2 linked regions of the Armatimonas rosea genome follow. The protein of the gene in region 2 binds, or shares a complex with, the protein of the main gene of each other region. Links are inferred from orthologs where the notes say so. Each region holds a gene or a part of one and is shown on either strand. Other genes may lie near its edges. The genes, in order: rplL and rplA.

Evidence for each region.
Region 1: rplA (region 2) and rplL share a complex: the UniProt entries of both Escherichia coli proteins name them as parts of the 50S ribosomal subunit. The link is inferred for Armatimonas rosea from one-to-one orthologs.

What each region holds. Positions count from the first base shown.
Region 1 is NZ_JACHGW010000002.1:553,226-556,299, reverse strand. The notes cover bases 299-3,060. They hold rplL (50S ribosomal protein L7/L12), read left to right. Parts: upstream 299-1,374; coding sequence 1,375-1,746; downstream 1,747-3,060. Other genes in these bases: HNQ39_RS10490 (DUF1592 domain-containing protein), read right to left, coding at 1,837-3,060; rplJ (50S ribosomal protein L10), read left to right, coding at 820-1,335; HNQ39_RS10505 (HD-GYP domain-containing protein), read left to right, coding at 299-601. Outside these bases: more of HNQ39_RS10505, read left to right, coding at 2-298; more of HNQ39_RS10490, read right to left, coding at 3,061-3,074. UniProt on the Escherichia coli protein: The binding site for several of the GTPase factors involved in protein synthesis (IF-2, EF-Tu, EF-G and RF3). Is thus essential for accurate translation.
Region 2 is NZ_JACHGW010000001.1:519,840-523,120, reverse strand. What follows is about bases 62-3,030. They hold rplA (50S ribosomal protein L1), read right to left. Parts: upstream 1,923-3,030; coding sequence 1,200-1,922; downstream 62-1,199. Other genes in these bases: secE (preprotein translocase subunit SecE), read right to left, coding at 3,010-3,030; nusG (transcription termination/antitermination protein NusG), read right to left, coding at 2,458-2,988; rplK (50S ribosomal protein L11), read right to left, coding at 1,934-2,359; HNQ39_RS02275 (hypothetical protein), read left to right, coding at 547-1,149; HNQ39_RS02280 (hypothetical protein), read left to right, coding at 62-444. Also shown: more of HNQ39_RS02280, read left to right, coding at 1-61; more of secE, read right to left, coding at 3,031-3,255. UniProt on the Escherichia coli protein: One of the primary rRNA binding proteins, it binds very close to the 3'-end of the 23S rRNA. Forms part of the L1 stalk. It is often not seen in high-resolution crystal structures, but can be seen in cryo_EM and 3D reconstruction models.

The sequences.
Region 1 (3,074 bases), on a different replicon or contig from region 2:
TATGGTCCAGGCGATGGGGCGTGCTATTGAGGCAAAAGATCGCTACACCCAAGAGCATATTGCCCGAGTCGTGGCGATGTCGATGGCGATCGGTCGAAAGCTAACACTCCCAGAGGACAAGCTCCGCGCGCTTGAGGTCGGCGCAGCACTGCACGATATCGGTAAAATCGCCATTCCGGAGGCGGTGCTCAATAAGCCAGGCAAGCTGACTCCTGAGGAGTTTGAGCTCATCAAAGAGCACGCAGCACTGGGAAGCGACATCCTTCAGCCCGTTCCCTTTCCGCCCGAGGTCGTCGAGGCCGTACGCCACCACCATGAAAAATGGGATGGGAGCGGCTACCCCGATAAGCTCGCAGGCAACAATATTCCGCTCATGGCGCGTATTGTCGCGGTTGCGGATGTCTACGATGCTCTGACATCGGATCGTCCCTACCGCGCTGCCTGGTCACACGACCGAGCGATGGAGTTCATGCGAAGCCAGGTCGGGACGCACTTCAACCCCGAGATCTTTGCAGCATTTGAGTCCGCCATGCTAGAGAGTCCGGAGCTCTGCTCCCAGGCAGTCGACCCAGAACCGCCAGCGCTCCGGCGTGCGGCCTAAAAAAGGCTTGCAATCCCACAATGGCCGTGGTAGACTCCTCGCTTGGAAATCAATAACTTCCACCAGAGACAGCCGGCACGCATCTGCGTTTAATGGGTTTCTTAGTGAAATCCGCCCGCCGAGGTAGAGAAGATGACAGCATCTTAATATCTTCGTGCGCCCTCGACTGCCTCCGGTCGGGGGTTTTGTGTTTTACGCAAAAGGAGGTGAAAACTTAAATGGCACAACCTAAAAAGAAACTTGGTACCAAGCCGGGTGTGGTCGGGGAGATCAGCGACCTGCTGAAGAGTAGCTCCGCCGTCATCCTGACGGAGTACCGTGGCTTGAGCGTCCCCCAGGTAGGTGATATCCGCACCAAGCTGAACGCCGCCGATAGCGAGAGCGACTTCTCTGTCGTGAAGAACACGCTCTTCAAGCGCGCAGCCGATGGCATTATCGCGGCAGATGCAGACCTAGATGCAGCCCTCAACGGCCCCACGGCTGTTGTCTTTGCGAAGGACTCCCTGGCAGCCGCCAAGGTGCTCAGCGACTACATCGCCAGCAACCGCAACACGCCCCTGAAGATCAAGGGTGGTGTGGTCGATGGAGTCTACTGGGACGCCGCGAAGATCGATGCTCTGGCAAAGATCCCGCCGCGCGACACCCTCTACGCGATGATCCTTGGGGCTTTCCAGTCCCCCCTGACCAGCCTTGCCGCGACGCTTGCGTCTATCGCAGAGCAGAAGGCAGCTTAAGCTCCGGCTTAAACCCGACTACGTTTAAAGGAAACTATTATGGCTATCAATACCGCAGATTTTATTGAGCAGCTGAAGAGCATGACGATCCTCGAGGTAAACGAGCTCGTTCAGGCCCTCCAGACCGAGTTTGGCGTCTCCGCCGTCGTGGCCGCTGGCCCCGCAACCGGTGGCCCTGCCGCGCCCGTCGAGGACGAGAAGACTGAGTTCGACGTCGTGCTGGTGAGCCCCGGCGACAAGAAGATCCAGGTCATCAAGGTCATCCGTGATGTCACTGGTCTTGGCCTCAAGGAAGCCAAGGAGATCGCCGACACCGCTCCCAAGGCTGTTAAGACCGGCGTCAGCAAGGACGAGGCAGACAAGCTCAAGGCTCAGTTCGAGGCCGAGGGCGCTACCATCGAGCTCAAGTAAGAGCTCCGCTCCCTGCAAGCCCCACCACCCAGTCCTGGGCGGTGGGGCTTTCTGTTTTCATGCGTTCGTAGCCTTATCGAATAGGGCAGCCTATCTCCCCTCTTTGAACTGAAACGGCAGCGAGAGCACGACCTCGCGGAAGAGGGTCTCGGACTTGTAGCCCTCGGTCTTGAGGGTGGCGAGAATCTTCTTCACCGCGGGCTGGTCGGTGGGCTCCAGGCCGCGGCCCAGGGCGTAGGCGAGGGTCTTCTCCACCAGGTTGCGCAGGAACTGCTCCTGCTGCTTGACCACCAGCGCCTTGAACTCCGCCGGGTTGTGGTACTCCTCGCCCGTGAGCAGCTTCGCGCTGGCGTCCACGGGATCGTCGGCGATCTTATCCCGCCAGCGGCCGATCGGGTCGTAGTTTTCCAGGCCAAAGCCCATCGGGTCGATACGCGCGTGGCACCCCGCGCAGGCGGGCTCCTCCCGGTGCTTCTCCAGGCGCTGCTTGAAGGTCAGGCCCCCCTCTTTTTTATCGCTGGGCGGCAGGGTCTTGGTCACGGGCGGCGGGGGCGGCGGCGGGGTCCCCAGCACCTCGGAGAGAATCCACTTGCCACGGAGCACCGGCGAGGTCCGCTGGGGGTAGCTGGAGACCGTCAGGGTTGCCGCCATGGTCAGGATCCCCCCGCGCCTTGCTGTGTCCACCGGAACCCGCTTGAAGCCGCCCCCGGAGACCGGCTCCATCCCATAGTGCGCGGCGAGCTTGTCGTTCACAAACGTATAGTCGGCAGAGAGGAGCTGGGTGAGCGGGGCGTTGTCGCGGCAGAGGCTCTCAAAGAAGAGCACCGGCTCCTGGTACATCGCATCGCGCAGGGCGGTATCGAACTGGGGGAAGCGGCCCCGGTCCGGCGCGGCGATCCCCGTCATTAAATCCCGTGTGTGGAGCCACTGGCTCACAAAGCTATCGTAGAAGCTCCGGGCCTTGGGATCTAGGAGCATGCGGCGCACCTGCGCCGTGAGCACGCCAGGCTGGCGTAGCTTCTTCTCGCGGGCGAGGGCAAAGAGCGTGTCATCGGGCATCGACGACCACAAGAAATACGAGAGGCGGCTGATGAGCTCGTAGTCCGTGAGGGCGATATTGCCCGTGTTCACCGGTGCCTCCTCGACCCGGAAGAGAAAGCTCGGGGAGATTAAAACGGCCTTGAGCGCCGCCTTGACACCGTCTTCGTAGCTGGTCTTGGAGTCGTAGAGGCGCAGCAGGCGGGCGGTCTCCTCGGGCTGGACGGGCCGGCGAAAGGCGCGCGACGCCTGGCGCTCGATTAGGAGCTTGGCCGCCGCGCGTGCGGGGA
Region 2 (3,281 bases):
GTCCAGGTGACCCTGGGAGCGATGGGAACCGCGATCGGAGCGACCCGTGTCAGCATTGTCGCCGATGCCGACCAGAAGCGCACGACCCTCAACCAGTACGCCGACTCGCAGGGCAAGAAGACCGACGATACAGTCGCCGCTGCCGAGAGCGAGATCGCCGAGCTCCAGCGCAAGATCGCCGAAAAAGAGAACGAGATCGCCCTCGCCCAGGACAAGCAGGCCTGCATCCGCAACCTCTGCGACTCCGAGGCCACCCGCCTAGAGAGCGTCCTGAGCTTCTTCAACGAGGAGAGCACCACCGCCGCGCCCGCTCCTGCCGCAACGCCCCTTGTCAGCCTCACTCTAGAGGACAGCGACAAGGACGACAGCACGTTCTCGCCGTTTGGCCTAGAGGACGATGAGGACGAGAGCAGCGACGAAGCCCCGCTACGGGTCGCCGCCTAACCTAGCCCCGTCTTGTAAAAAGCCCTGGAGAGCGTGCTCTCCGGGGCTTTTTGTTGCAACTGCCCCCGTTTTCCCGCTATCCTGTGCAGTGGAGGACGCGAGATGTACCGAGGAACTGTGATTGTCCGGGCACTGCCGCCCATGCTACTGGTCGTTGGGCTGATCCACTGGCGACTTTTTGGAGAGACCCCCCACTACGACTGGGGCGACTATCTCCTACCGATTCTAGGAGCCTATGTGCTAGGGCGCGGCATCGCCCAGCGGGAGAAGGCCCGCCTCTGTGAGCTGATGGCGGGGCTTGGATTGGCGAGCATCGCCCTTGGGGCCGCAACCGCAAACCCCTATCTTGTACCCACAAGCCTCTTTTTAGGCGGAGCGGGGCTGTTTCTGCTCCCTCTCTACTCGACCACCCTGCGCCACTCCGACCCTGAGTGTGCCCTTGCGGTCCCCCAGACCCGTAACACGGCGCTTGCCCTCGTGGCGATTCTCTGCTTGGTCAGCGCGACCTGTGGCATGGGCTGGCGAGAGTCGATCCTCTGGGGCGCGATGCTCTCCACCTATATCTGCATCCCTGCTCTCTTGATCGCCCTGAGCTGCACCCTGGGCGGCAAGACCCGCACGGGAGCCAGTATCGGAGCGGTTGCGGCCTTGGTGCTGACCACGTTCTTGCTCTTGCTGACCGTGCTGGGGATTCGCTTCGACTAAAAAAAGGCCCCCGGCGCGGTTGCGCCGGGGGCCTTTTTGGTTTTTGGTGCCTACTTGTCGGCGCCGCGCTGTGCGACTGCCACATCGACACTGACCCCCGGTCCCATCGACGAGGAGACGGTGATCTTCTGGATGTAGCGGCCCTTGGAGCTGGAGGGCTTGGCCTTGATCAGGGTTCCGACCAAGACAGACAGGTTCTCCTGGAGCTGCTCGGCGGGGAAGCTGGCCTTGCCGATCGGGGCATGGATGATTCCGCCCTTGTCCACACGGTAGGCAACGCGGGTCGCCTTCTTGATCGCGGTGACAACCTTGGCGACATCCGTGGTCACGGTGCCAGACTTGGGGTTGGGCATGCGGGCCGCCAGCAGACGACCGAGCTTACCGACCGCGGGCATCATGTCCGGGGTGGCCACGAGGACGTCGAAGTCGCGCCAGCCGTTCTGAATCTTGGTGATCAGCTCCTCGGCACCCACTTCATCGGCTCCAGCAGCGGTCGCGGCCTCGGCGTTGGCCCCCTTGGCGAAGACAGCCACTTTCTGGCTCTTACCCGTGCCGTGGGGCAGGTCGGTGGTACCACGAACCATCTGGTCGCCCTGGCGAGGATCGACCCCGAGGTTGATGGCGACATCGATGGTCGAGTCAAACTTGGTGGAGGAGGTTGCCTTCACCAGCTCAAGCGCGGCGAGCGGCTCGTAGACAGCGGCCTTGTCGACCTTGGCTACCTCAGCCTTGTAGCGCGCAGAGACGATATGCTTTCGATCTTGTTTTCGCATTGATTTCTCCGTTAGTCCGTGATCGTCACGCCCATGGAGCGCGCTGTGCCTTCGATAATCCGCATGGCGGCATCCAGATCATTGGTGTTGAGGTCGGGGAGCTTCTTCTCCGCGATCTCCTTGAGCTGGCCCTTGGTGATGGAGCCCACCTTGACGGTGTTGGGCTTGCCAGAACCGGAGGGGACGCCCGCTGCCTTCTTGAGCAGGTCCGAGGCAGGCGGGGTCTTGGTCTCGTAGACAAACGAGCGATCATCGTAGATGGTGATCACGACAGGGACGATCGAGCCCACCATGTCGGCGGTCTTCGCGTTGTAGCCCTTGATGAACTCCATCATGTTGATTCCGTACCCACCAAGGGCCGGACCAACGGGAGGCGCAGGGGTTGCTTTTCCTGCATTGAGCGCCAGCTTAACGACGCCCACTACTTTTTTAGCCATTTTTTCTTCTCCGTAGTTTTAGCGGCAGGTTTTTAGTGAGGTCTGCCTCCTACTTTAGCAAGCCCCCTCGCTCCCATGAATGGGGGAAGGGGGGCTAACTAAATCTTTTCGATCTGGTTGAAGTCCAGCTCGACCGGCGTGTCGCGACCAAAGAGGGAGATCATGACCTTGACCTTCTCTTTTTGATCGTTGACCTCCTCGATCTTGCCGGTGAAGTCCGCAAACGGTCCGGAGTTGACCCGCACCACCTGGTTCTTCTCCCAGATCTTCTTGGGCCGCGAGGCCGCGTTGTTGGGATCGAGGGCATCGAGGATATCGCGCACCTCTTTGTCCTGGAGCGGGACGGGCTTGTTTCCCGACGAAACAAAGCCGGTGACTCCCGTGGTGCTCTTGATGAGGTACCAGGTGTCGTCGTCCAGAACCATGTCGATCAGCACGTAGCCTGGAAAGACCTTGCGCTTGTACTCTGTCTTCTTACCGCCGCGGTTGCGGGTCTCGGTATCCGTAGGCACGAGGATGCGGAAAAGCTTCTGCCGGAGCCCCATTGTCTCCGCGCGCTTCTCAATGGTCATCTTGACCTTCATCTCGTGGCCCGAATAGGTATGGACCGCGTACCAGTGTCGCTGCATCGTGCTGTCCTTTAAAACTTCCTACTTATGCGGCAGCACACGCTCGGCGAGCTGCGTCAAAATTGAGTCGAGTCCACCGCAGTAGAGCGCGACTACGGCAATGAGCAATAAGACGATCTGGGTCATCTTGATCATCTCGGGGCGGCTGGGCCAGTGGGTCTGGGGGGACTTCAGCTCGTGCTGGACTCCCTTCAGGTACTCCTGAACTCCCTGCCGAGGAGCCTTTTTCTTCGGCTCGGCTTGTTGCTGTGCGGTTGTGCTTGCCATTGTTTCTTCCCTAGTGTCCTGCGGGC